One region of the Kitasatospora sp. NBC_00458 genome, then DNA from elsewhere that is predicted to be linked to it. Evidence: riboswitches for the same ligand, from Rfam matches in the RefSeq annotation. Region 1 holds a riboswitch; each other region holds the start of a gene.
The links. Region 1 has a riboswitch for cobalamin ahead of OG550_RS23395 (FecCD family ABC transporter permease). Riboswitches for the same ligand answer to the same signal wherever they lie in the genome.
Positions count from the first base shown of each region.

Region 1 (5,529 bases):
TACATGGCGGAGATCGTCCGCGGCGGCATCCAGTCGGTGGACGAGGGCCAGGCCGAGGCGTCGCACGCGCTCGGCATGAGCCAGTTCACGACCATGCGGCGGGTCATCCTGCCGCAGGCGATGCGGGTGATCATCCCGCCGACCGGCAACGAGACCATCTCGATGCTCAAGACCACCTCGCTGGTCTCCGTGATCTCCCTGGAGGAGATCTTCCGCGCCGGTCAGATCATCTACTCTCGGAACTACCAGAACATCCCGATCCTGATCGTGGTCAGCCTCTGGTACCTCGCCTTCACCTCCGTGCTGACCATCGGCCAGTACTACATCGAGCGGCACTACGCCCGCGGCTCCAACCGGACCCTCCCGCCCACCCCGCTGCAGCGACTGCGGGGCCTGTTCGCCGGGAAGCGCACCCCGAAGACCCAGCACGACGTGGTCCCGGGGATCGAGGGAGGTGGTCACGTATGACCGATCTGACCAAGCCGACCGCCGACGCCCCCCAGGGCGGCCCGATGGTCCGCGCCGAGAACGTCCACAAGTCCTACGGTGCCGTGCACGTCCTCAAGGGCATCGACCTGGAGGTCAAGCAGGGCGAGGTGTTCTGCCTGATCGGCCCCTCCGGCTCCGGCAAGTCGACCTTCCTCCGGTGCATCAACCACCTGGAGAAGATCAACGGCGGCCGGCTCTGGGTGGACGGCGACCTCGTCGGCTACCGCCAGAAGGGCGACCGGCTCTACGAGCTCAAGGACAGCGAGGTCGCGCTGAAGCGGCGCGACATCGGCATGGTCTTCCAGCGCTTCAACCTGTTCCCGCACATGACCGCCATAGAGAACATCATCGAGGCGCCGGTGCAGGTCAAGGGCGAGAGCAGGAGCGCCGCCCGGGAGCGCGGGATGGCCCTGCTGGAGCGGGTCGGCCTGGCCGACAAGGCGAAGAACTACCCGTCCCAGCTCTCCGGCGGCCAGCAGCAGCGGGTGGCGATCGCCCGGGCCCTGGCCATGAAGCCCAAGCTGATGCTCTTCGACGAGCCCACCTCGGCGCTCGACCCCGAGCTGGTCGGCGACGTCCTCGACGTCATGCGCGGCCTCGCCGAGGAGGGGATGACCATGGTGGTCGTCACCCACGAGATGGGCTTCGCCCGCGAGGTCGGCGACGCGCTGGTGTTCATGGACGGCGGCGTGGTCGTCGAGTCCGGCGACCCGCGCCAGGTCCTCACCGACCCGCAGCACGAGCGCACCCGCGCGTTCCTCTCCAAGGTGCTCTGACCCGGGCCGGGGCGCCCCGATCCGGGGCGCCCCGAACGCGCCCGCCCCGGCGCCCGGCAGGCCGGTCCTGCCGGGCGCCGACGTTTTCCCCGAACGGGTAATAGGCTGGAGGCAGTCAGCCCGTTACCTACCCTGGAAGGACCCCCGTGGAGCTCGCCTCGTACGCCGATCTGGCCGTCCGGCTGGTGAACACCGAGGAGCCCGAGCGCGGCACCGACGCGCTGACCTCGGTGGAGGCGGTGCGCGGACTGTTCTCGGACTCCTCCCGCGCCCGCGACCTGGCCGACGAGTCCGACCTGCCCCGGCTGCGGGCCGTCCGCACCCGGCTGCGCGGGGTCTTCGAGGCCGCCGCCGAGGGCGACGAGTTCCGCAGCGTCGACCTGCTGAACAGCCTGCTGATGGAGTTCCCGGTCAGTCCGCTGGTCTCCGGCCACGACTACCTCGACGCCGACGGTCGGCCCCGCTGGCACCTGCACCTCGCCGACAACTCCCCGACCGCGACCGCGCACTTCAGCGCCGTCGCCTGCATGGGCCTGGCCGTCCACCTGACCGAGCTGGGCTCCGACCGGCTGGGCATCTGCCAGGCCGCGCCCTGCCGCAACGCCTACCTGGACACCTCGACCAACCGGTCCCGGCGGTACTGCTCGGACCGCTGCGCGACCCGCGCGAACGTCGCCGCCTACCGGGCCCGCAAGCGGCTGGAGGCCCAGGAGGCCGCCGCCGCCATCGCCGGGCAGGGCTAGGGCGGGTCAGGCCCCGGTCCCCCGGATCTCCTCCGGGCGGACCCAGACGCCGAAGCGCCTGGCCAGTCCCGGGATCCGGACCAGCGGGGCGGAGAGCAGCAGCCGCTCCAGCCGGCGGCCCGGGGCCAGCCAGGCCGGGCGCGGGCGCAGCCTCAGCAGCACCCGGCCGAGCACCAGCTCCTCCGGGACCGCGCCGTAGCTGCGGCTGTCGCTGTCCACCGGCCGGTTGTCCGAGAGCAGCCACCACCCCTTGGGGCGCCGGCCGTCGGCCCGCTTGACCACCAGCAGGTCCTGCTGGAACGGGTGGCGGAACACCACCACCGCGCCCGGCCGGATCCGCGCCCCGTACCGGACCAGCAGCTGGTCCCCCTCGCGCAGCGTCGGCACCATCGAGTCGCCCGCCACGTCGATCAGCCCGAACGGCGCGCCACCCCCCGCGGTGCCGCCCTCCGATTCCGCGCTCCGCGCCACGACTCCTCCTCCCGGCTCCCGACCGCGTCCTCGGCTCCCCAGTCTGCCGTACGGACCGTCACCCGCCGGTGTCCGGATTCGCACGGTTCCGGCTCCGACTTTTGCCCTAGGCCCGCTGCCCGACCGCGAAACCCCGCGGGCGGCGGGGTAATCTCGGCCGCGGGAAGACGATCTAAGGAAGGACTCCCATGTTCTCTCGTCTGTTTGCACCGCGCGCCACCGCCCACGCCCACTGTGACCTGCCCTGCGGCGTGTACGACCCCGCTCAGGCCCGGATCGAGGCCGAGTCGGTGAAGGCCACCCAGGAGAAGTACCAGGCCAACGAGGACCCGCACTTCCGGGCCCGCGCCGTCATCATCAAGGAGCAGCGCGCCGAGGCCGTCAAGCACCACATCTCGGTGCTGTGGAGCGACTACTTCAAGGCCCCGCACTTCGAGAAGTACCCGCAGCTGCACCAGCTGGTCAACGACACCCTGAAGGCCGCCTCGGCCGCCAAGGCGTCGACCGACCCGGCCACCGGGCAGGCCCTGCTCGACCTGATCGCCGAGGTCGACAAGATCTTCTGGGAGACCAAGCAGGGCTGATCCCCGCTCACGACCCTTCGGCCGCCCCCGTCCGCACCGCCGGACGGGGGCGGCCGTGCGTTTCCCCGATCATCCGACCGGGTAAGGGTTGCCTGCCCTGAGCGCTTGTTATGCTGCCAGGGCGTCCCGAGGGGGAAGCCGGTGCGAATCCGGCGCTGACCCGCAACGGTAAACGGTGCCCCGCACCGTGAGCCCGATCGCCCCGGGACGCCGACCTCCCGACAACTCGCCGCGGACTGCGAGGGGATGGCGCCCCGGCACATCCCCGCCCGGGCGCGCCGCCCCGCGCCGAACCGGCCCGAGGCGAAGGCGCGCCCCTCTTGAGCACCACCGCCACCGCACCACCGGCGCCGGCCGGCGCCCCGCCCGGACCGGGCCGGACACCCACCCTCCCGCTGGCCGCAGGCCTCGCCGCGGCCCTGCTGCTCTCCCTGGTCTGCGCGGTGACACTGGGCTCCTCCGGCCTCGGCTGGTCCCAGGTGCTGCGACTGCTCGGCGCCGGCCTGACCGGCGGCCGGCTGGAGGCCGACGAGGCCGCCGCCTACGCGATCGTCTGGGAGATCCGGCTGCCGCGCGCCGTCCTCGCCGCCGTCGTCGGCGCCGGACTGTCCGTCACCGGCGCGGCGGTGCAGGCGATGGTCCGCAACGCGCTGGCCGACCCCTTCGTGCTCGGCATCTCCTCCGGCGCCTCGGTCGGCGCCAGCGCCGTCCTGATGCTCGGCGCCTTCGCCTCGCTCGGCGTCTGGGCGCTGTCCGTCTCCGCCTTCGGCGCCGCCCTGATCGCCATGGTGCTGGTCTACCTGACGGCCCGTACCGCCTACGGGCTCACCCCGCTGCGACTGGTGCTGACCGGCACCGCGATGTCCTACGGCTTCTCCGCCGTCACGGCGCTGATGGTGTTCGCCGCCGCCCGCGGCGAGGCCGCCCGCTCCGCCATGATGTGGCTGCTCGGCAGCCTCGGCGGGGCCACCTGGGCCTCGGTGCCGATCGCCGCCGCCACCGTCCTGGCCGGCGCGGCCTACCTGCTCTGCGCCGCCGGCCGGCTGGACGCGCTCGCCATGGGCGACGAGACGGCCGCCTCGCTCGGCGTCGACCCGGACCGGCTGCGGCGCGAACTGTTCGTCGTGACGGCGGCCGTCACCGGCACCGTGGTCGCGGTCAGCGGCGCGATCGGCTTCGTCGGGCTGATGGTCCCGCACCTGGTGCGGATGCTGGTCGGCGCCGGACACCGCCGGGTGCTGGTGATCGCCCCGCTCGCCGGGGCACTGCTGCTGGTCTGGGTGGACGTCGTCTCCCGCACCCTGCTGGCGCCGGCCGAACTGCCGGTCGGGGTGGTCACCGCCGCCCTCGGGGTCCCCTGCTTCCTGCTGCTGATGCGCCGTCGCGGCTACTCCTTCGGAGGTGGCCGGTGACCACGGCCCGCACGACCGTCCCCGGGCCCGCCGCGGCCCCCGCCCTGGACCTCGCCGTCGACCGCGTCTCGGTCGAGGTGGCCGGCCTCCGACTGGTCCACGACGTCACCCTGGACGCCGCGGCCGGGCAGGTCGTCGGCCTGGTCGGACCGAACGGCAGCGGCAAGTCCACCCTGCTGCGCTGCGTCTACCGGGCGCTGCGGCCCGCCGCCGGGGCCGTCCGGCTGGGCGGCGAGGAGCTGCACGCGCTCACCGCGCGCGAGGCCGCCCGGCGGGTCGCCGCGCTGCCGCAGGAGCACTCCGCCGAGTTCGACTTCACGGTGGCCGAGGTGGTCGGCATGGGCCGGCTGCCGCACCGCCGCGGGTTCGCCGCCGCCGCCGCCTCCGGCGACGGCGAGCGGTGCGCCGGGGCGCTGCGCCGGGTGGGCGCCGCGCACCTGGCCGAACGGGGCTTCCTGAGCCTGTCCGGCGGCGAGAAGCAGCGGGTGCTGATCGCCCGGGCGCTGGTCCAGGAGCCGAAGGTGCTGGTGCTCGACGAACCCACCAACCACCTGGACATCGCCCACCAGCTGGAGGTGCTGGCGCTGGTCCGGGAGGCCGGGCCGACCGTGCTCACCGCGCTGCACGACCTCAACCTCGCGGCCGGCCACTGCGACCTGCTGTACGTGGTCGCGGCCGGGCGGATCGTCGCCTCGGGACCGCCCGCCGAGGTGCTCGAACCCGCGCTGCTCGCCGAGGTGTTCGGAGTCCGGGCGACGCCCGTCCGGCACCCCGTGACCGGCGCCGTCCAGCTGCTCTTCGACCGACTCGCCAAGTGACCCCCCGTTGATCCAGCAAGGAACCCCCATGCGCACCAAGGCCGTTGCCGCCGCCGCCCTGCTCACCCTCGCGCTCACCGGCTGCGGGGCCGAGATCGCCCCGAGCGGTGACGGCGCCACCGCCTCCGCCCACTACCCGGTGACCGTCAGGAACTGCGGCACCGAGCTCACCTTCAAGCAGAAGCCGGCCCGGACGGTGACCAACGACGTCGGCATCACCGAGCTGATGCTGGCGC
Region 1 covers NZ_CP107904.1:5,609,118-5,614,646, reverse strand. Annotated here, with positions in the region: gene OG550_RS23420 (amino acid ABC transporter permease) at 1-468, shown strand, start outside; gene OG550_RS23415 (amino acid ABC transporter ATP-binding protein) at 465-1,265, shown strand; gene OG550_RS23410 (CGNR zinc finger domain-containing protein) at 1,412-2,008, shown strand; gene sodX (nickel-type superoxide dismutase maturation protease) at 2,015-2,479, opposite strand; gene sodN (superoxide dismutase, Ni) at 2,668-3,063, shown strand; cobalamin riboswitch at 3,150-3,278, shown strand; gene OG550_RS23395 (FecCD family ABC transporter permease) at 3,384-4,475, shown strand; gene OG550_RS23390 (ABC transporter ATP-binding protein) at 4,520-5,293, shown strand; gene OG550_RS23385 (ABC transporter substrate-binding protein) at 5,322-5,529, shown strand, end outside.

Region 2 (5,529 bases), 3.7 Mb from region 1:
AGTTCTCGCCGTCCTTGTACGAGAACTGCATGCCGCGCTTGTCGACGCTGGCGGTCTCGACCTTGGTGCCGGCGTTGAAGGTCTTGTCGACGACCTTGCCCGACAGGACCTCCTTGAGCTTGGTGCGCACGAAGGCCGGACCCTTGCCGGGCTTGACGTGCTGGAACTCGACGACGGACCAGAGCTTGCCGCCCTCCAGCTTGAGGACCATGCCGTTCTTGAGATCGTTCGTGGAAGCCACGGGCGCACTTACTCCTGGATATAGCTGTCAAGGAACCAAGGGATTGCGTCCGGTTCACCGCGGCTGCTCTTCAGCAGTGCGCGGCTCACAGGGCGAGGAGCTCCTTGGTGGTGATGGTGAGCAGCTCGGGCCCGCCCTCCTCTGGGGGGCGCACGACGAGCGTGTCCTCGATCCGGACACCGCCCCGGCCCGGGAGGTGGACCCCTGGACCGACGGTGACCGGCACGCGGCTGTCCAGTTTACCCATGTCCGAAGGGCCCAGGCGCGGCGCCTCCCGGATCTCCAGCCCGATGCCGTGACCGATCGGGTGCGGAGAGGCCTCGGTGTGCCCGGCGGCGTGCAGGATCTCCCGCGCGGCCTGGTCGGGCACGTACTGCTCGACGCCCGGTCCGAGCGCCTCCCGCCCGGCCCGCTGGGCGCGGAACACCAGCCGGTGGAGCTCCACCTGCCAGGGCGCCGGGGCCGCCCCGATCACGAAGGTCCGGGCGGTCGACACCCCGTACCCGCGGTACCGGGCGCCCAGCACCACGGTCAGGAAGTCGCCCTCCTCCACCCGCCGGTCGGTGGGCTGGTGCGCCTGCTGGCCCGAGTGGCTGCCGGTGCCGACCGAGACCGGGAACGCCGCCCGGTCCGCGCCGTGGTCGATCATCCGGCGCTCCAGCTCCATCGCCAGGTGCCGCTCGGTCCGGCCGACCAGGATCGACTCCAGCAGCTCGCCGAGCGCCTGGTCGGCGATCTCGGCCGCGATCCGCAGATCGGCGATCTCGTGCTCGTCCTTCACCACCCGCAGCCGCTCCACCGCCTGGCCCAGGTCGGCCAGCCGCACGCCCTCGGCCAGCCCCGCCACGGAGCGGTGCCGGGTGACGGTCAGGTCGTGCTCCTCCACCGCCAGACCGCCCACCCCCAGCCGCGCCGCCGAGGCGGCCGCCGCCAGCGCGGTGTCGGCCCCGGCCGCGACCGGCACCCGGGTGACGTCCGCGGCGATCAGGTGCTCCCCCGCGTCGTCCGGCGGCAGGTCGTCGGGCAGCGTCAGCAGCACCCGGTCCCGGGTGAGCAGCAGCGTCGCCCCGCACGGCGGGCACCCGGTCAGGTACCGCACGTTCGCCGCCCTGGTGATCAGCGCCGCGTCGGCCCCGGTCGCACTGCAGTGCTCCCGCAACCGCTCCCGCCGGCCCGCGTACGCATCAGACATGGGTCGAGCCTACGAACCCCCACCCCGATCCGCCCGCCGAACGCCCCCACCCGGGCACGGGGGCGGCGCCCGCCGGGCCTCCGGGGGCCGGGGAGGGCGCCGGGGAGGGCGCCGCGTCCGGCGCCGGGAGGGGCCTCCGGGAGCCGCACGGATGCGGCTCCCGTGCCCGGTCGGCCCGGTGCCGCGCCGACCGGGCCGGGCCGGGCCGGGGCTACCCGGCCTCCCCCGCCGGCTCGGGAGCCGCCTCGGGAGCCGCCTCGGGGGCCGGAGCGGCGGCCGGTGCCGGTCGGAGCGGCTGCGGGCTCCACTTCCGCTCGACGCCCGCCAGCCGCCAGTACGCGATGGCCGCCGCCCAGACCACCACGAACAGGCCGACGATCGCGTAGCCGACGTTGTCCAGCGAGATCTCCGCGATCCAGCCGCTCACCGGGTCGGTGAGGTCGAGCTTCTCGTGCAGCACCCCGACCAGTTCGATGGTCCCGATGATGAACGCCACCGCGATCGACAGCCCGGTGATGGTCAGGTTGTAGTAGACCTTCCGCACCGGGTTGGAGAACGCCCACTGGTAGGCGAAGTTCATGAAGGTGCCGTCCAGCGTGTCGAACAGGCTCATCCCGGCCGCGAACAGCAGCGGCAGGCAGACGATCGCGTACCAGGGCAGGCCCGAGGCCGCACCGGAGCCGGCCATCACCATCAGCGACACCTCGGTCGCGGTGTCGAAGCCCAGGCCGAGCACCATCCCGACCGGGAACATCTGGCCCGGCCGGGTGATCGAGCGGGTCGCCCGGTTGAGCACCCGCGCCAGGAAGCCCCGCGCGTTCAGGTGCTCCTCCAGCTCGGCCTCGTCGTACCGCCCGGCGCGCATCGAGCGGAACACCTTGAGGATGCCGAACAGCGCCGCGAGGTTGAGCGCGCCGATCAGGTAGAGGAACACCCCGGAGGCCGAGGTCCCGACCACGCCCAGCCACTGGTGGGTGGTGGACTCGTCGTCCATCAGCGTTCCGGCCAGCTGGGCGCCGCCCGCCACCAGGGCCGCCATCAGCACGACCATCGAGGAGTGCCCGAGGGCGAACCAGAAGCCCACCGAGACCGGCCGCTTGCCGTCCGCCATCAGCTTGCGCGTGGTGTTGTCGATCACCGCGATGTGGTCGGCGTCGAAGGCGTGCCGCATGCCGAGGGTGTAGGCGGTGATGCCCAGGCCCACCCCGAAGACCTGGGTCCCGACCTCGTACTCCTCCGGCGCGACCAGGAATATCAGGGTGCCGAAGGCCACCACGTGCATGGCCAGGATCACACCCATCAGGCCGGCCGTGCGGAGGCTGTCCTCCCGCCTCCAGCGGAACGTCGGCAGGACGCTCGACGCCGTCGGATCGGCGGCGGTTTCGGGCAGGGTCATCTGCGGATCACGCTCCAGCACCTCGTGGAATGACGTTCGTGAGATGCCGTGGCCGGTCTCCTGGCTTACGGGCTTCCGGTACCCGCCTTCCCGGACGCGAGGCGTCCAGTGGCGTCGTGGGTACCGACGACTCCCCCGATCACAGTGGCGAGGGCCGCTCCGGACTGGGACCCCTGAGGGTCCGCCACCGGTCTTCCCGAGCACCACGGCGGGGAACACCGTAGGGGCCCCCGAACACCCTTGCAAGGCTGCGCACCTGCGCAGGTGTCCGGGATCACAGCCCGCCGGCTGCAAGAATGCGGGCATGCATCTCGTACCGGCCGACCGCGCGGGCCACCGCACCATCGACGGGCACCGGGTCTGCGAGGCGATCGCGGCGATCGGCGACGCCCACCGGGTCCGGACCTGGGCCGAGCGCTTCTCACTGCTCGCCGACCCCGGGCGGCTCTCCCTGCTGCTCGCCCTGCACCGGGCCGGGCCGCTCGCCGTCACCGACCTGGCGGTCGCCACCGGCATGCGCGACCCGGCCGTCTCCCAGGCGCTGAGGCTGCTGCGCACCGCGGGCGTGGTGGCCGGGGAGAAGGACGGACGTGTGGTGCGCTACCGGCTCGTCGACGACGCCATGCGCCCCCTCCTCGACGAGTGCGCCGGGGGCGAGCACATCGAGCTCCCCGGTCACACGGCCGACGAGGAGCGTCCCGGGTCCACCGCCGCGACCGGCTGACCGTTCCTCCGACCGGACGGCTGGCGGGGTACGGCGGCCGACCGCCGCGCCCCGGCGCCGCTCCCCCGCGGCGGCGGAACCGCTACGCCCGCTGGCAGGTCGGGCACCAGAAGAGGTTACGCGAGGCGTGCTCCTCGGTGCGGACGTCGGTGCCGCAGACCAGGCAGGGCATGGCGGCCCGGCGGTAGACGTAGACCTCTCCGCCGTGGTCGTCGACGCGCGGCGGCCGGCCCATCGCCTCCGGGGTGTGCTCGGGCCGGACGGTGTCGATCCGGCCCGCGCCGACGCCCTCGCGCATCAGCGCGACCAGGTCCGCCCAGATCGCGTCCCACTCGGCGCGGCGCAGGTCGCGGCCGGCCCGGTGCGGGTCGATGCCGTGCCGGAACAGCACCTCGGCGCGGTAGACGTTGCCGACCCCCGCCAGCACCTTCTGGTCCATCAGCAGCGCCGCGACCGTCGTCCGGCTGCCGGATATCCGCCGCCAGGCGAGCTCCGGGTCGGCGTCGGCCCGCAGCGGGTCGGGCCCGAGCCGGGCGGCGACGGCCGCCTTCTCCTCGCCGGTGATCAGCGCGCAGGTGTTGGGGCCGCGCAGGTCGGCGAAGTGGTCGTCGTTCTCCAGCCGCAGCCGGACCAGGCCGACCGGCGCCGGAGCCGGCCCGTCCCCGAAGCTGAAGCCGCCGTAGAGGCCGAGGTGGACGTGGACCCACGCGTCGTCCGCAAAGCCCAGGAACAGGTGCTTGCCGGTGGCCTCGGCCGCGACCAGCTCCTGCCCGTCGATCAGTGCGGCGCTGTCCGCGAACCGGCCCTGCGGGCTGGTGGCACGGACCGGACGGCCACCGAAGGCCCGGTGGTTCTCGGCGGCGAGACGGTGGATGATGTGGCCTTCCGGCACGGGCGCGGCTCCCCCTGGTGGTGCGATCAGGACCCGTCCATCTTCTCAGCCGGCACCGACAGACCGGGCCGGCGGACAGCCGCACGGACAGCCGCACGAACGGACTGTCGGACCGCCGGACGAACGGACGGGCAGCCGGTCGGACGAACGGACGAGCGGCCCGTCGGACCGACCGCTCAGCGCACCGGGATGCCCAGCAGCCGGGCCAGGATCACCCGGTCCAGCTCGGCGGCGGTCGCCGCGACGTCCAGGTGGGAGTTGTCGATGATCGGCAGCCCGGAGTTGTACCAGCCGGCCATCCGCCCGTGGATCCGGGCGACCTCCTCGTCCCCGAGCCGCCGGTTGCCGCTGCGCCGCGCGTTGCGGCTGAGCACCGAGTCCAGACTGGGCAGCAGCACCACCGGGATCATGCCCGGCCCGATGTGCCGCTTCCAGCCGCCGAGGCCGATCGCCGGGCGGTCCGGGAAGACGGCGTCGTCGATGATGCAGGAGATGCCGTTGGCGAGGTAGTTGCGGCAGGCGAAACCGCAGGTCCGCCGGGCCAGCCGGTACTGCGCCTCGGAGGCGTTGTTCCAGCCGGACTGCGGGTTGGCGAAGCCGGACTGCACCCACTCCCGGACGTCGTCGAGGCTGATGTGCGCGGTCGGGCTGGGGCGCCGCTCGGCCCAGTGCCGGGCGACGGTGGTCTTGCCGGCACCGGCCGGGCCGATCAGCAGCACCGCGATCGGACCGGTGGGCGCGTGCTGCTGCGGCGCGTGCACCGGGAGCTGGACGGGCGCACCGGAGGGCAGCAGGAAGTGCCCGGTGGAACCGGGCGGCACCGGGGCCGGGGCGGGAGCCGCCAGCCGTACGGGCGGCGGACCGGCCGGGGCGGGAGCGGGAACCGGGGCGGGCACGGGAGCGGGCGCGGGAGCCGGCGGCACCGGAGGCAGCCCGGCCGAAGGCCCGGCCGGGGAACCCGGCGGCCGCCCCACGGGCGGGCCCGGCTGCTGACCCGGCTGCGGACCGGGCAGCTGACCCGCGGACGGCCCCGCCGGCACCCCGGCGGGCGCCCCGGAAGGCCCCCCGCCCGGGGAGGGCGCGG
Region 2 covers NZ_CP107904.1:1,900,080-1,905,608, forward strand. Annotated here, with positions in the region: gene efp (elongation factor P) at 1-241, opposite strand, end outside; gene OG550_RS06975 (M24 family metallopeptidase) at 327-1,433, opposite strand; gene OG550_RS06980 (HoxN/HupN/NixA family nickel/cobalt transporter) at 1,645-2,829, opposite strand; cobalamin riboswitch at 2,863-3,052, opposite strand; gene OG550_RS06985 (ArsR/SmtB family transcription factor) at 3,134-3,553, shown strand; gene OG550_RS06990 (Fpg/Nei family DNA glycosylase) at 3,636-4,445, opposite strand; gene OG550_RS06995 (AAA family ATPase) at 4,622-5,458, opposite strand.
Region 2: another riboswitch for cobalamin. It lies ahead of OG550_RS06980 (HoxN/HupN/NixA family nickel/cobalt transporter); the one in region 1 lies ahead of OG550_RS23395 (FecCD family ABC transporter permease).

Region 3 (5,529 bases), 910 kb from region 1:
GCGCCCGGCGGTGCGGTCGACCACGGTGGAGAGGTCCAGCGAGTCCTCGGCGTCCAGCCAGAGGTCCGGCAGCATCGGCAGGGTGCCGAGCACCGGGCGGCCGGTCAGCTCGCGCAGCATCTCCAGGCCGGGCGCCAGCAGCCGCGCGTCGCCGCGGAACTTGTTGACGAACCAGCCGGCCACGTGCCGCTGGTCCTCGGCGGAGAGCAGCGCCAGCGTCCCGTACATCGCGGCGAACACGCCGCCCCGGTCGATGTCCCCGACCACGACGACCGGCAGCGCGGCGGCGGTGGCCAGGCCCATGTTGGCGATGTCGCGGTCCCGCAGGTTGATCTCGGCGGGCGAGCCGGCGCCCTCGCAGACCACCACGTCGTACCGGCGGCGCAGGTCCGCCAGGCACTCCAGGGCCCGCTCCAGCAGCAGCGGCTTGCGCTCGCGGTAGTCCAGTGCGCCGACCTCGGCGACCGGCCTGCCGAGCAGCACCACCTGGCTGCGGCCGTCCGCCCCGGGCTTGAGCAGCACCGGGTTCATCGCCGCCTCGGGCTCCACCCGGGCCGCCTGCGCCTGCATCGCCTGCGCGCGGCCGATCTCGGCGCCGTCGGCGGTGACGAAGGAGTTCAACGACATGTTCTGCGCCTTGAACGGCGCGACGTGGACGCCCTGTCGGGCCAGCCAGCGGCAGATGCCCGCGGTGACCACGCTCTTCCCGGCGTCCGAGGTCGTCCCGGCGACCAGCAGTGCGTTGCTCATGCCCTTCCCCTCCTCCTGCCCAGGGCCGCGCGGAGCAGCAGGTGCCCGGCGACCGTCGTGCCCAGCGCCAGTGCGCCCACCCGCCGGGAGAGCACGCAGGCCCGCTCGATGTCGTCCACGCCGACCGGCCGCAGCCCCTCGCCGAGCACCGGGCGGTGCTCGGTGCGCTCGCCGTACTGCAGCGTCCCGCCCAGCCGGACGCCGACCGCGCCGGCGAAGGCCGACTCGGCCTGGCCCGCGTTCGGGCTGGGGTGCGCGGAGCCGTCGCGCCGCCAGACCCGCCAGGCGGTGCGCGGCTCGGGCGCGGCGGCCACCGTCAGCAGCGCGGTCAGCCGGGCGCCCGGCCAGCCCGCCACGTCGTCCAGCCGTGCCGAGGCCCAGCCGAACCGGGCGTACCGGGGCGAGCGGTGGCCGACCATCGCGTCCAGGGTGTTGACGGCGCGGAAGGCCAGCAGTCCGGGGGTGCCCGCCAGGCCGCCCCAGACCAGCGCGTTGACCACGGCGTCGGCGGTGTTCTCGGCGACCGACTCGACCACCGCGCGGGCCAGCTGGTGCTCGTCCAGCGCGCTCGGGTCGCGCCCGCACAGGTGCGGCAGCCGCTCCCGGGCGGCCGCGAGGTCGCCCGCGGCGAGCGAGCGGCCGACGGTCCGGGCCTCCCGGGTGAGCGAGGTGCCGCCGAGGACCGTCCAGGTCGCGGCGGCGGCCAGCGCGGCCCGGCCGAGCGGCCCGCGGCCGAGCAGCCGGTCGGCGGCCAGCGCGCCCGCGGCGACGGTGCCCACGCAGAGCGCGGTGTACGCGGTGCCGGCGGCGCGGTCGTCGCGCCAGATCCGCCGCTCCAGCCGGCCGGCGGCGGAGCCGAAGACGGCGACCGGGTGGCCGCGGCGCGGGTCGCCGAACCGGGAGTCGGCGAGGTACCCGGTGACGGCGCCCGCGGCGAACGCGGCGGCGCGGGTCAGCGGACGCACGGTCGGGGGCGCTGGCGGGTGGTCGAGGCCGGGGCAGCCTGCATCGCGTGCGTGTCCTCACTCAGGGTCCGCGCCCTGGATCGACGTACCGGGGGCGAGAGTCTCCTGGCTTCCGGGTCGAACGCACCTCCGGGCCTTCCAGCGGCTTCTGACGGCTCGCAGTGACCTCTTCCGGACGTGCTCCCCGGTGACAGTGGCGGGACCGCGCCGGACTCGCACCGGCTTCCTCTGCTTGCCTCCGTATTGGCTGAAGGATCCCATCACGCCCCGGAAGCGGGAGTCAACCGAGGTCACGGAGCGTTTGGTCACACCGCCGGGCCCCGCTCCGGCGCCCGCTCCCGGCGGCTCCGGAGCGTCCCGGCCCGGTGTGACCTTGCTCCCGAAGTGACCCGGACGGCCGTGTCCTACTGGCCACCGGCCGCCGCCGCTAGTGGACTGGGGCCAGAACACCGGCCGGCACCGGGACTTAACTGCGGGACTTAACTGCGGGGAGCGAGTATGCGTTGGGGAATCGCGGCCACCGTGGCCGCAGCCGCCGTCGGTACCGGGGCGGCCGTGCTGGTGATCGGCCGCCGGGCGTCCGAGCGGCTGGTGCACCCGGCCGCCGCCGTCCGGGCGCGGTCCGGCCCGGTGCAGGTGCTGGCCCTCGGCGCCGGGCGGGTCACCTTCACCCCGGGCCCGGCGGCCGGGCGGCCGGGCCGGTGGGCCGTCGAGTGGGGCGAGGACGGGCACGCGGTGGTCGGCGAGGTCCTGCACCGCGACGGGAAGGGCGTCACCCGCCGGCTGCTCCGCGCCGACCGGGGCACCCTGGCGGCCGGCACCGAGGTCCGCTTCACCCCCCGGGTCCACACCGGCGACCCGACGACCGCGCTCGGCCTGCCGTTCACCGCGACCGCCGTCGAGGGCGAGCTGGGCGCGCTGCCCGCCTGGCGGCTGGACGGCAAGCGGGGGACGTGGGTGATCCTGGTGCACGGCCCCGGCGCCGACCGGCAGCAGGGCCTCGCGGTGCTCCCGCTGCTGCAGCGACTGGGCCTCCCGGTGCTCGTGGTCGACTACCGCGGAGACGAGGGCGCGCCGGCTTCCCCGGACGGCCTGGGCCACTTCGGCGAGACCGAGTGGCGGGACGTCGAGGCGGCGGTCCGGCGGGCCCTGGACAGCGGGGCGGGCCAGGTGATCCTGTACGGCTGGTCGCTCGGCGCCACGACGGTGCTGCAGACCGCCGCCCGTTCCGGCTGGGCGTCCTCGATCAGCAGCCTGGTCCTGGACTCGCCGGTGCTGGACTGGCCGGCCGGCGCGCGGCGCAGCGCGGCCCGGGCCGGCTACCGGGGTGCGGCCGCCGAACTGGGCGCGCTCGCCGCCGAGGGGCGGACCGGAGTGGATCTGGCCGACTTCGCGCGCCTCGCGGAGGGCACCGACCTGCGCGTCCCCACCCTGGTGCTGCACGGCCCGGACGACCCGGTGGCGCCGTTCCGCGCCGCCGAGCGGCTCGCCGGGCTCCGCCCGGACGTGGTCAGCCTCCAGGCCTTCCCCGGTGGTGACCACGCCGCTCTCTGGAACACCGACCCGGACCGCTACGAGGAGACGCTCCGCCGCTGGCTCACCCCTTTCCTCTGAGCCCGCCCCGTCCGGGCCGCGGCGTCCCGCCGGTCGCCGCGGCAGGCTCCCTTCCCGCTTCCGCCCCGCTTCCCCTCGCTCCCCTCCCCGGCGCTCACCTGGCATGGACCCGCCACTAAGATCAAGCCAGTCGGTTTGGCCTCTGTTGCCCGATCTTGTGGAGGCCCCGCGCCCGCCGCCCGGCCCGCGCGTGCAACCGGATGTGACAGATGGCCGGTACAAGGGGAAGACTGCTCGACGTGACGTCTCGGAACCCGCGCGACCGTGATGCCCCGCTCCCGCCGACGATCGGTACCGGTGCGACGGTGACCCGTCTCCCGGGAACCGCCCACCGCCCCGCCGGCGCCAGGCCGGGCACAACCCCCGGCGTACCCCGCCGACGAGGCCCCGCCCCCGCACCCGGCCGCGGCCGGGTCCCCGTGCCGGAGGGCTTCCCCGCTCCCGCCGAACTCGCCCCGCTGGCCCGCCGCATGCTGGTCGACGCCGTCCGGATCGCCCGCTGGGCCGGCGACCTCGACGAGGTCGACAAGCGCGGCGAGCTGCTGCCCGACGACGCCCGCGCCGCCGGCCTCGCCCTCGCCATGACGGTGGGCGCCGCCGCCAAGGCGTGGGGCCAGGCCCTGCTGGTCGGCCTGGTCGAGGCCCGGGACGGCGGCTCCGTGCCGGGCTGGCGCCTGCACGCCTGGGAGCACGACGACGAGGCCGTGGTCCGCGGCTGGTCGGCGCTGTTCGACGCCTGGACCCTGCTCGCCCCGGTGCCGCCCGCCGCCCTGCGCGGCGTCTTCGCGCTGCTCGCCGGGCAGGCCGTCGACCAGGCCCCGCAACTGCTCTCCTTCCTGCACCTGGTGGACGGCCCGGTCGCCGACGTGGAGCTGCTGGAGCTGCTCCGCCGGGGCCTGGACGAGCGCCGGGTCGGCGGCGGCGAGGCCACCTTCGGCCTCTCGCCCGTCCCGCACGCGGCCTCGGCGATCTCGGCGGTCCGCGGCACCTGCCGCGAGCCCCAGATCGACACCCCGGCCTCGCCCGCCGACGTGGCCGCCGTCCTCGACTGGATGCTGGACGGCCTGGCCGCCGTCGGCGCGCTGGTCCGCCGGGACAACGCCGCCGAACTGTCGCCGCTCGGGCACTGGGCGGTGCGGGCCAAGCTGGAGGAGATCTGCACCGTCGCGCAGACCGCCGCCGGCCACATCGAGCAGAGCGCGACGGAGCTGCTGAGCGCCTGCGCCGACTACTCGCCGGGCCCGGCCCGCGCCGAGTACCGGGCCTGGGTGGCCGCCCGCCCGGCCGACCGGGCGGTGGCCGAACTCCTGGAGGCCGCGCAGGGCGAGGACGCGCTGCTGCGCGGCCTGGCCTTCGAGGCGCTGCGGGTGGCCGGCTCCACCGCCGAGCAGGCCGTCCGGGCCGCCGTCGACGAGCCGGTGCTGCGCCCCTACGCGCTGCTCTGGCTGGCCGAGCGCTCGGACGAGGGGGTCTCCCCGGCCGACGTGCTGGGCGCGGAGGACGCCGCCTGGCTCTGGGTGGACACCGCCGCCGCCGTCCTGGACCACGGGGAGACGGAGCTGCTGGTCGGCCACGTCGAGGGGGCCTCGGCCGGCGACCCGGTGCGGCTGTTCGCCCGCGCCCGGCAGTCCGGCCACCCCCGGGCGGCCTCGGTGCTGACCGCCGTCTCCGGGGTCCACCCGGACCCGGGCGTGGCCCGGGCGGCCCGCCGCTCGGCGTTCAGCGTCCACCGCGGCGGCGCCTGAGCACCCGCCCCACCCCGCCCCTCCGGGGGCACCCGCCCGGCAACGCGCGGCACGCACGGCGAAGGGCCCGGATCCCCTGCTTGGGTTCTAACGGTCCTCGCAACACCCGTGATCGATGGGAGTTGCGGGGACCGTGGGCGTTGGACGCGATGATCTTTCGGGGTTGAGGGAGCGTTTCCTTGCGCGGCTGGATGCCGTGGGGAACGTGACCGTGGTGGCGCGTGAGCTGGGGATGAACCGGAACACCGCCTTCGGCTGGGCCCGGAAGGCCGGACAGAGCTCGGTGCGCCTGCCACGGCGGCACCCCGGGCGCGACGAGTACGAGCGGCTCCGGGCCGGGGGTGTCGCGCGTCAGGAGGCGGCCCGGCGGGTCGGTGTGAGCGAGCGCACGGCCAGGGACTGGGACCAGGGCGTCAAGAAGAGTGCCATGACGCGGACCTATCCCGACGGCCGCC
Region 3 covers NZ_CP107904.1:6,517,141-6,522,669, forward strand. Annotated here, with positions in the region: gene OG550_RS27275 (cobyric acid synthase) at 1-750, opposite strand, end outside; gene OG550_RS27280 (cobalamin biosynthesis protein) at 747-1,715, opposite strand; cobalamin riboswitch at 1,794-1,996, opposite strand; gene OG550_RS27285 (alpha/beta hydrolase family protein) at 2,214-3,329, shown strand; gene OG550_RS27290 (hypothetical protein) at 3,539-5,074, shown strand; gene OG550_RS27295 (IS30 family transposase) at 5,364-5,529, shown strand, end outside.
Region 3: another riboswitch for cobalamin. It lies ahead of OG550_RS27280 (cobalamin biosynthesis protein); the one in region 1 lies ahead of OG550_RS23395 (FecCD family ABC transporter permease).

Region 4 (5,529 bases), 4.5 Mb from region 1:
GGAGGTGCGGTACTCCTGGTCGAGCACCGCCTCCAGCGGGCCCAGCCCGCGGGCCCGGCGCAGCGCCGCGAGGGCGACCTTGACGGCGGTGGGCGAGTTGGCGGCGATCCGGCCGGCCGCCTCCCCGGCCTCCGGAACTCCCGCCGCGGCCAGCCGTTCGACGGTCTCCTCGACGGTGTCGGCGCCGTAGCAGTCGTCGATCCAGCCGCGCTGCCCGGCGAGCGGCGCGGGCGGCGGGTCGGCGACGTGGCGGGCGAGCGCGTCGTGGACGCTCAGTTCGGCGAGGTCGTCGAGGAGGGCGGGGAGCCGCACGGCCGGGACGAAGTGGTCGGCCAGGCCGCACAGCAGTGCGTCGCCCGCGCCGACGGACCCGGCGGTGAGGGCGAGATGGGTGCCGAGTTCACCGGGGGCGAGGGAGAGCAGGTAGGTGCCGCCGACGTCGGGGACGAAGCCGATGCCGGTCTCCGGCATGGCGATCCGGGTGCGTTCGGTGACGATCCGGACGCTGCCGTGGGCGGAGATCCCGACGCCGCCGCCCATCACGATGCCGTCCATCACCGCGACGTAGGGCTTGGGGTAGCGGGCGATCCGGGCGTTGAGCCGGTACTCGTCGCGCCAGAACTCCTCGGTGGCCCGCCGGTCGCCGCCGGTGGCCGCCCGGTGGATGGCGACGATGTCGCCGCCGGCGCAGAGCCCGCGCTCACCGGCGCCGGTGACGACGACGGTGGCGACGGAGTCGTCGTACTCCCAGGCGTCGAGCGCGGCGGCGATCCGCCGGACCATGCCGTGGGTGAGGGCGTTCAGGGCCTTGGGGCGGTTGAGGACGATCAGGCCCGCCCGCCCGTCCCGGTCGACGACGACCTCGCCGGGGTCCGCTCCGTCCGTGGTGGCCATCAGGCGGCCCCGGTCAGGCCGCGGGCGACGATGACGCGCATGATCTCGTTGGTCCCTTCGAGGATCTGGTGCACCCGCAGGTCGCGGACGATCTTCTCGATGCCGTACTCGGCGAGGTAGCCGTAGCCGCCGTGCAGTTGGAGCGCCTGGTCGGCGACCTCGAACCCGGTGTCGGTGGCGTGGCGCTTGGCCATCGCGCAGAGCTGGGGCGCGCGGTCGTCGCCGCGGTCCAGCGCGGCGGCGGCCCGCCACACCAGGGCGCGGGCGGCCTCCAGTTCGGTCGCCATGTCGGCGAGCCGGAACTGGAGCGCCTGGGCGTGCAGCAGCCGGGCCCCGAAGGCCTCGCGCTCGGCGAGGTACCGGGTGGCGCGCTCCAGCGCGGTCCGGGCGCCGCCCAGCGAGCAGGCGGCGATGCCGAGCCGGCCGCCGTTCAGCCCGGCCATGGCGATCCCGAACCCGCCGCCCTCGGCGCCGAGGAGGCGGTCGGCGGGCAGCCGGACCCCGTCCAGCACCACCTGCCGGGTGGGCTGGGCGTTCCAGCCCATCTTCTGCTCGTTCGGGCCGAAGGACAGCCCCGGGTCGTCGCGGTCCACGACGAAGGCGGAGACGCCCTTCGGTCCGGGGCCGCCGGTCCGGGCCATCACCAGGTAGAGCCGGGCGGCGCCCGCGCCGGAGATGAACTGCTTGACGCCGTCCAGCACCCAGTGGTCGCCGTCGCGCACCGCGCGGGTGGCGATCGCGGCGGCGTCCGATCCGGCGCCCGGCTCGGTGAGGCAGTAGCTTCCCAGATGCTCGGCCGTGCAGAGCGCCGGGAGCCAGCGGCGGCGCTGGTCGGCGGTGCCGTAGCGGTCGACCATCCAGCCCACCATGTTGTGGATGGACAGGTAGGCGGCGATCGACGGGCAGCCGGTGGCGAGCGCCTCGAAGGCCACCACCCCGTCCTGCCGGGTGAGTTCGGACCCGCCGACGTCCTCGCGGACGTACACGCCGGCCAGGCCGAGGTCCGCCGCCTTGCGCAGCACGTCCACCGGGAAGTGCTTGGTCCGGTCCCACTCCACCGCGTGCGGCGCCAGGTACTCGTCGGCGAACGCCCGGGTGGTCTCCGCGACGGCCCGCTGGTCCTCGCTCAGGTCGTGGTCGTGGTCGTGCACGGCGCTCATCCCATCGTCGGCATGGTGAAGCTCGCGCCCTCCTTGACCCCGGAGGGCCAGCGCGAGGTGACGGTGCGGGTGCGGGTGTAGAAGCGGATCGAGTCCGGCCCGTGCTGGTTGAGGTCGCCGAACGCGGACCGCTTCCAGCCGCCGAAGGTGTGGTAGGCGATCGGCACCGGGATCGGCACGTTCACGCCGACCATGCCGGTGTTCACCCGGCGGGTGAAGTCGCGGGCGGTGTCGCCGTCCCGGGTGTAGATCGCCACCCCGTTGCCGAACTCGTGCTCGCTGGGCAGCCGCAGGGCCTCCTCGTAGTCGGCGGCGCGCACCACCGAGAGGACCGGGCCGAAGATCTCCTCGCGGTGGATCCGCATGTCCGGCGTGACCCGGTCGAACAGCGACGCGCCGAGGAAGAACCCGCCCTCGTGCCCCTCCAGCCGGAAGTCCCGTCCGTCGACGACCAGTTCGGCGCCCTCCCGGACGCCCAGGTCCAGGTAGCCGCGGACCCGCTCCAGCGCGTCCGGGCCCACCAGCGGGCCGAAGTCCGCCTCCGGGTCGTCCGAGCGGCCGACCTTCAGCGCGCCGATCCGCTCGACCAGCTTGGCCACCAGGGCGTCGGCGGTCTCCTCGCCGACCGGGACGGCGACCGAGATCGCCATGCACCGCTCGCCCGCCGAGCCGTAGCCGGCGCCGATCAGCGCGTCGGCCACCTGGTCGAGGTCGGCGTCCGGCATGACGATCATGTGGTTCTTGGCACCGCCGAAGCACTGGGCGCGCTTCCCGTGGGCGGCGGCCGTCGCGTAGACGTACTGGGCGATCGGCGTCGAGCCGACGAACCCGAGCGCCTGCACCCGCGGGTCCTCCAGCAGGGTGTCGACCGCCTCCTTGTCCCCGTTGACCACGTTGAGGACGCCCGGCGGCAGGCCCGCCTCCAGGAACAGCTCGGCCAGCCGCAGCGGCACCGAGGGGTCCCGCTCGGAGGGCTTGAGGATGAAGGCGTTGCCGCAGGCCAGCGCGGGCGCCGCCTTCCACAGCGGGATCATCGCCGGGAAGTTGAACGGCGTGATCCCGGCGACGACGCCGAGCGGCTGGCGCATCGAGTACACGTCGATGCCGGTGCCCGCGTTGTCGGTGAACTCGCCCTTCAGCAGGTGCGGGATACCGGCGGCGAACTCCACCACCTCCAGCCCGCGCTGGAGGTCGCCGTGCGCGTCGGCGACCGTCTTGCCGTGCTCGGCGGAGAGCAGCCTGGCGAGCGGCTCCCGCTCCTGCTCGACCAGTTGGAGGAAGCGCAGCAGCACCCGGGCCCGGCGCTGCGGGTTCCAGGCCGCCCACTCGGGCTGCGCCTGCGCGGCGTCGGCGATCACCGCCTCGACCTCGGCGCGGCTCGCGAGCGGCACCCGGGCCTGGACCCGGCCGGTGTTGGGGTCGTACACGTCGCCGAGGCGGCCGGACGTCCCGGGGACGCGCTTGCCTGCGACGAAGTGGGTCAGTTCACGGACCATCGGTTCCTTCTCTCGTCTGGGGTGGGGAGAGGAGGAATGGAGGACTCCGCCCACGGCGGCACGCCGCGCGGTGGCGCGGCGGGGCGGCCGTCGGCGGGGTGCGACAGGCGGACCGTCAGAGCAGGTGGGCCCCGGCGGGCGGCACAGGACGGCCGGGGGCGGTGGAACGGGAGCAGCCCGGAGTCATGCGTGTCGTCTCCATCCTCGTGGAAAACACGGACCGTCCGCGGCCGGTATCCTGACTCCCGGATCGACGCCCGCCCGCGGGCCTTCCCGGCTGGCTGCCAGTGGCCGTGTCCTGCGTGGACGGACTCCCCGGTCACAGTGGCGGGACCGTGCCGGACTCACACCGGCTTCCCTGACACCGCGGACCTTTCCACGACCATATAGTCGGACGTCCTAGTAAGTCCAGGGCCCCACGCGGACGACGGGCGACCCGCCCTCCCTACCCGGCACCGGGCAGGGCCGCCGCCGGCCGGTCGTCGGCGCCGCGCAGCTCCAGGAAGAGCCAGGCCTCCCTGACCGGCGGATACCGCGTGTCGGCCGTGAGCAGGACCTCCGCCTGTCGGCAGGCCTCCTCCACCGGTACGGCACCCTCCCGATGACGGGCGAGCACGTCGCGCAGCCGCTCCAGCTCCTCACTGGTCGGCGCCTCCTCCGAACCGGCCCCGCCCTCCGGCAGGTCCCCGGCCTCCGGGGCGCCCTCGTCCGCCCCGACCGGCCGGTCCACCCGGCCCAGCTCCCCGGGCCGACCGGCGGACGCCTCGCCGTCCCCGCCGCCCGCCACCAGCACGTCCGGGAACAGCCGCACGGCGGCGTGCCGCAGCAGGACCTCGGTCCGCAGCAGCGCCGGAACGTCCGCGCCGACCGCCGTGGACCCGGCCGCCGCAGGCCCGGCCGACCGGAGCGCCGCCAGGGCCCGGTCCAGGGTGAAGCCGGCGTTCCGATGGGAGCCCGCCCGCATGTACAGCGCGCTCAACCTCACCAGGGCGTCCAGGATCCGGCCGCTCGTCCCCTCCCGGAGGCAGTGGTCGGCGGCGGCGTTGCAGAGCTCCGCCGCCGCCGCGAGGTCCCCGGTCGCCTCCGCCGCCTCGGCCGCGATGCCGCAGCAGGTCGCCGCGTCCAGCAGACGCCCCTGCCGCTCCCAGCGGTCCGCCGTGTCCCGGGCCGTGCGCACGGCCGCCGCGTACTCCCCCGTGAGCAGCTCGGCCCGGGACAGGTCGTGCCTGGCGGACGCCTGCTGGTACCCGTCGCCGTGGCGGTCGGCGAGCTCCACCGCACGCCGCCCCCAGAGGAGACCCGCGGGTCCGTCGTCCATCCGCAGCGCGATCAGGCAGTTGTTGGCGGCCACGGGCACCGCCGTCCGCCACCGGCCGAGCCCTTCGAGCGCATCCGCCGCCTCGACGCCCTCCGCCAGCGCCTCCGGGAAGCGCTCCTGCTCCCACCGGAGCAGGCTCAGCCGGAAACGCGCCTCGGCCGCCCGCTCGGGCAGCCCGTACGACCCGGCGATCCGGATCGCCTCCCGGGCCGATGCCTCGACCGCGTCGAAGGCCCGTTTCGCCAGCAGGGTCTCCGCGTTGAGCAGGCAGGCCTTCACGGCCTCCTCCGGCTCCCCCGCCTTCAGGTGCAGGGCGACCCGGGTCGCGTTGATCGCCAGGATGCCGTCGAGCTCGCCGCGCGCCAGGGCGAGGACGTGCAGACCGATCGCCAGCCGGGTGGCGAGGTCGAGCCAGTCGTGCTCCTGGGCCAGCCGCAGCGCGTCCTCGAACCGGGCCGGGTCGAGCTCGCCCGCCTGTCCGCCGTCCACGGTCTCATCGGTGATGCCGGCGATCGCGTCGCACAGGTAGGCCACCGATCGCTGCCGGAAGTCGCTTACGGCGTCCGGCTGTTCCTCCGCCGCGAGGCGCTCCAGCGCGTACAGCCGGACCAGGTCGAAGAGGGTGAAGGTGGCGAGCAGCGGCCGGTCCGGAACGCGGACG
Region 4 covers NZ_CP107904.1:1,114,321-1,119,849, forward strand. Annotated here, with positions in the region: gene OG550_RS03860 (enoyl-CoA hydratase/isomerase family protein) at 1-894, opposite strand, end outside; gene OG550_RS03865 (acyl-CoA dehydrogenase family protein) at 894-2,054, opposite strand; gene OG550_RS03870 (CoA-acylating methylmalonate-semialdehyde dehydrogenase) at 2,051-3,550, opposite strand; cobalamin riboswitch at 3,762-3,954, opposite strand; gene OG550_RS03875 (trypsin-like peptidase domain-containing protein) at 3,996-5,529, opposite strand, start outside.
Region 4: another riboswitch for cobalamin. It lies ahead of OG550_RS03870 (CoA-acylating methylmalonate-semialdehyde dehydrogenase); the one in region 1 lies ahead of OG550_RS23395 (FecCD family ABC transporter permease).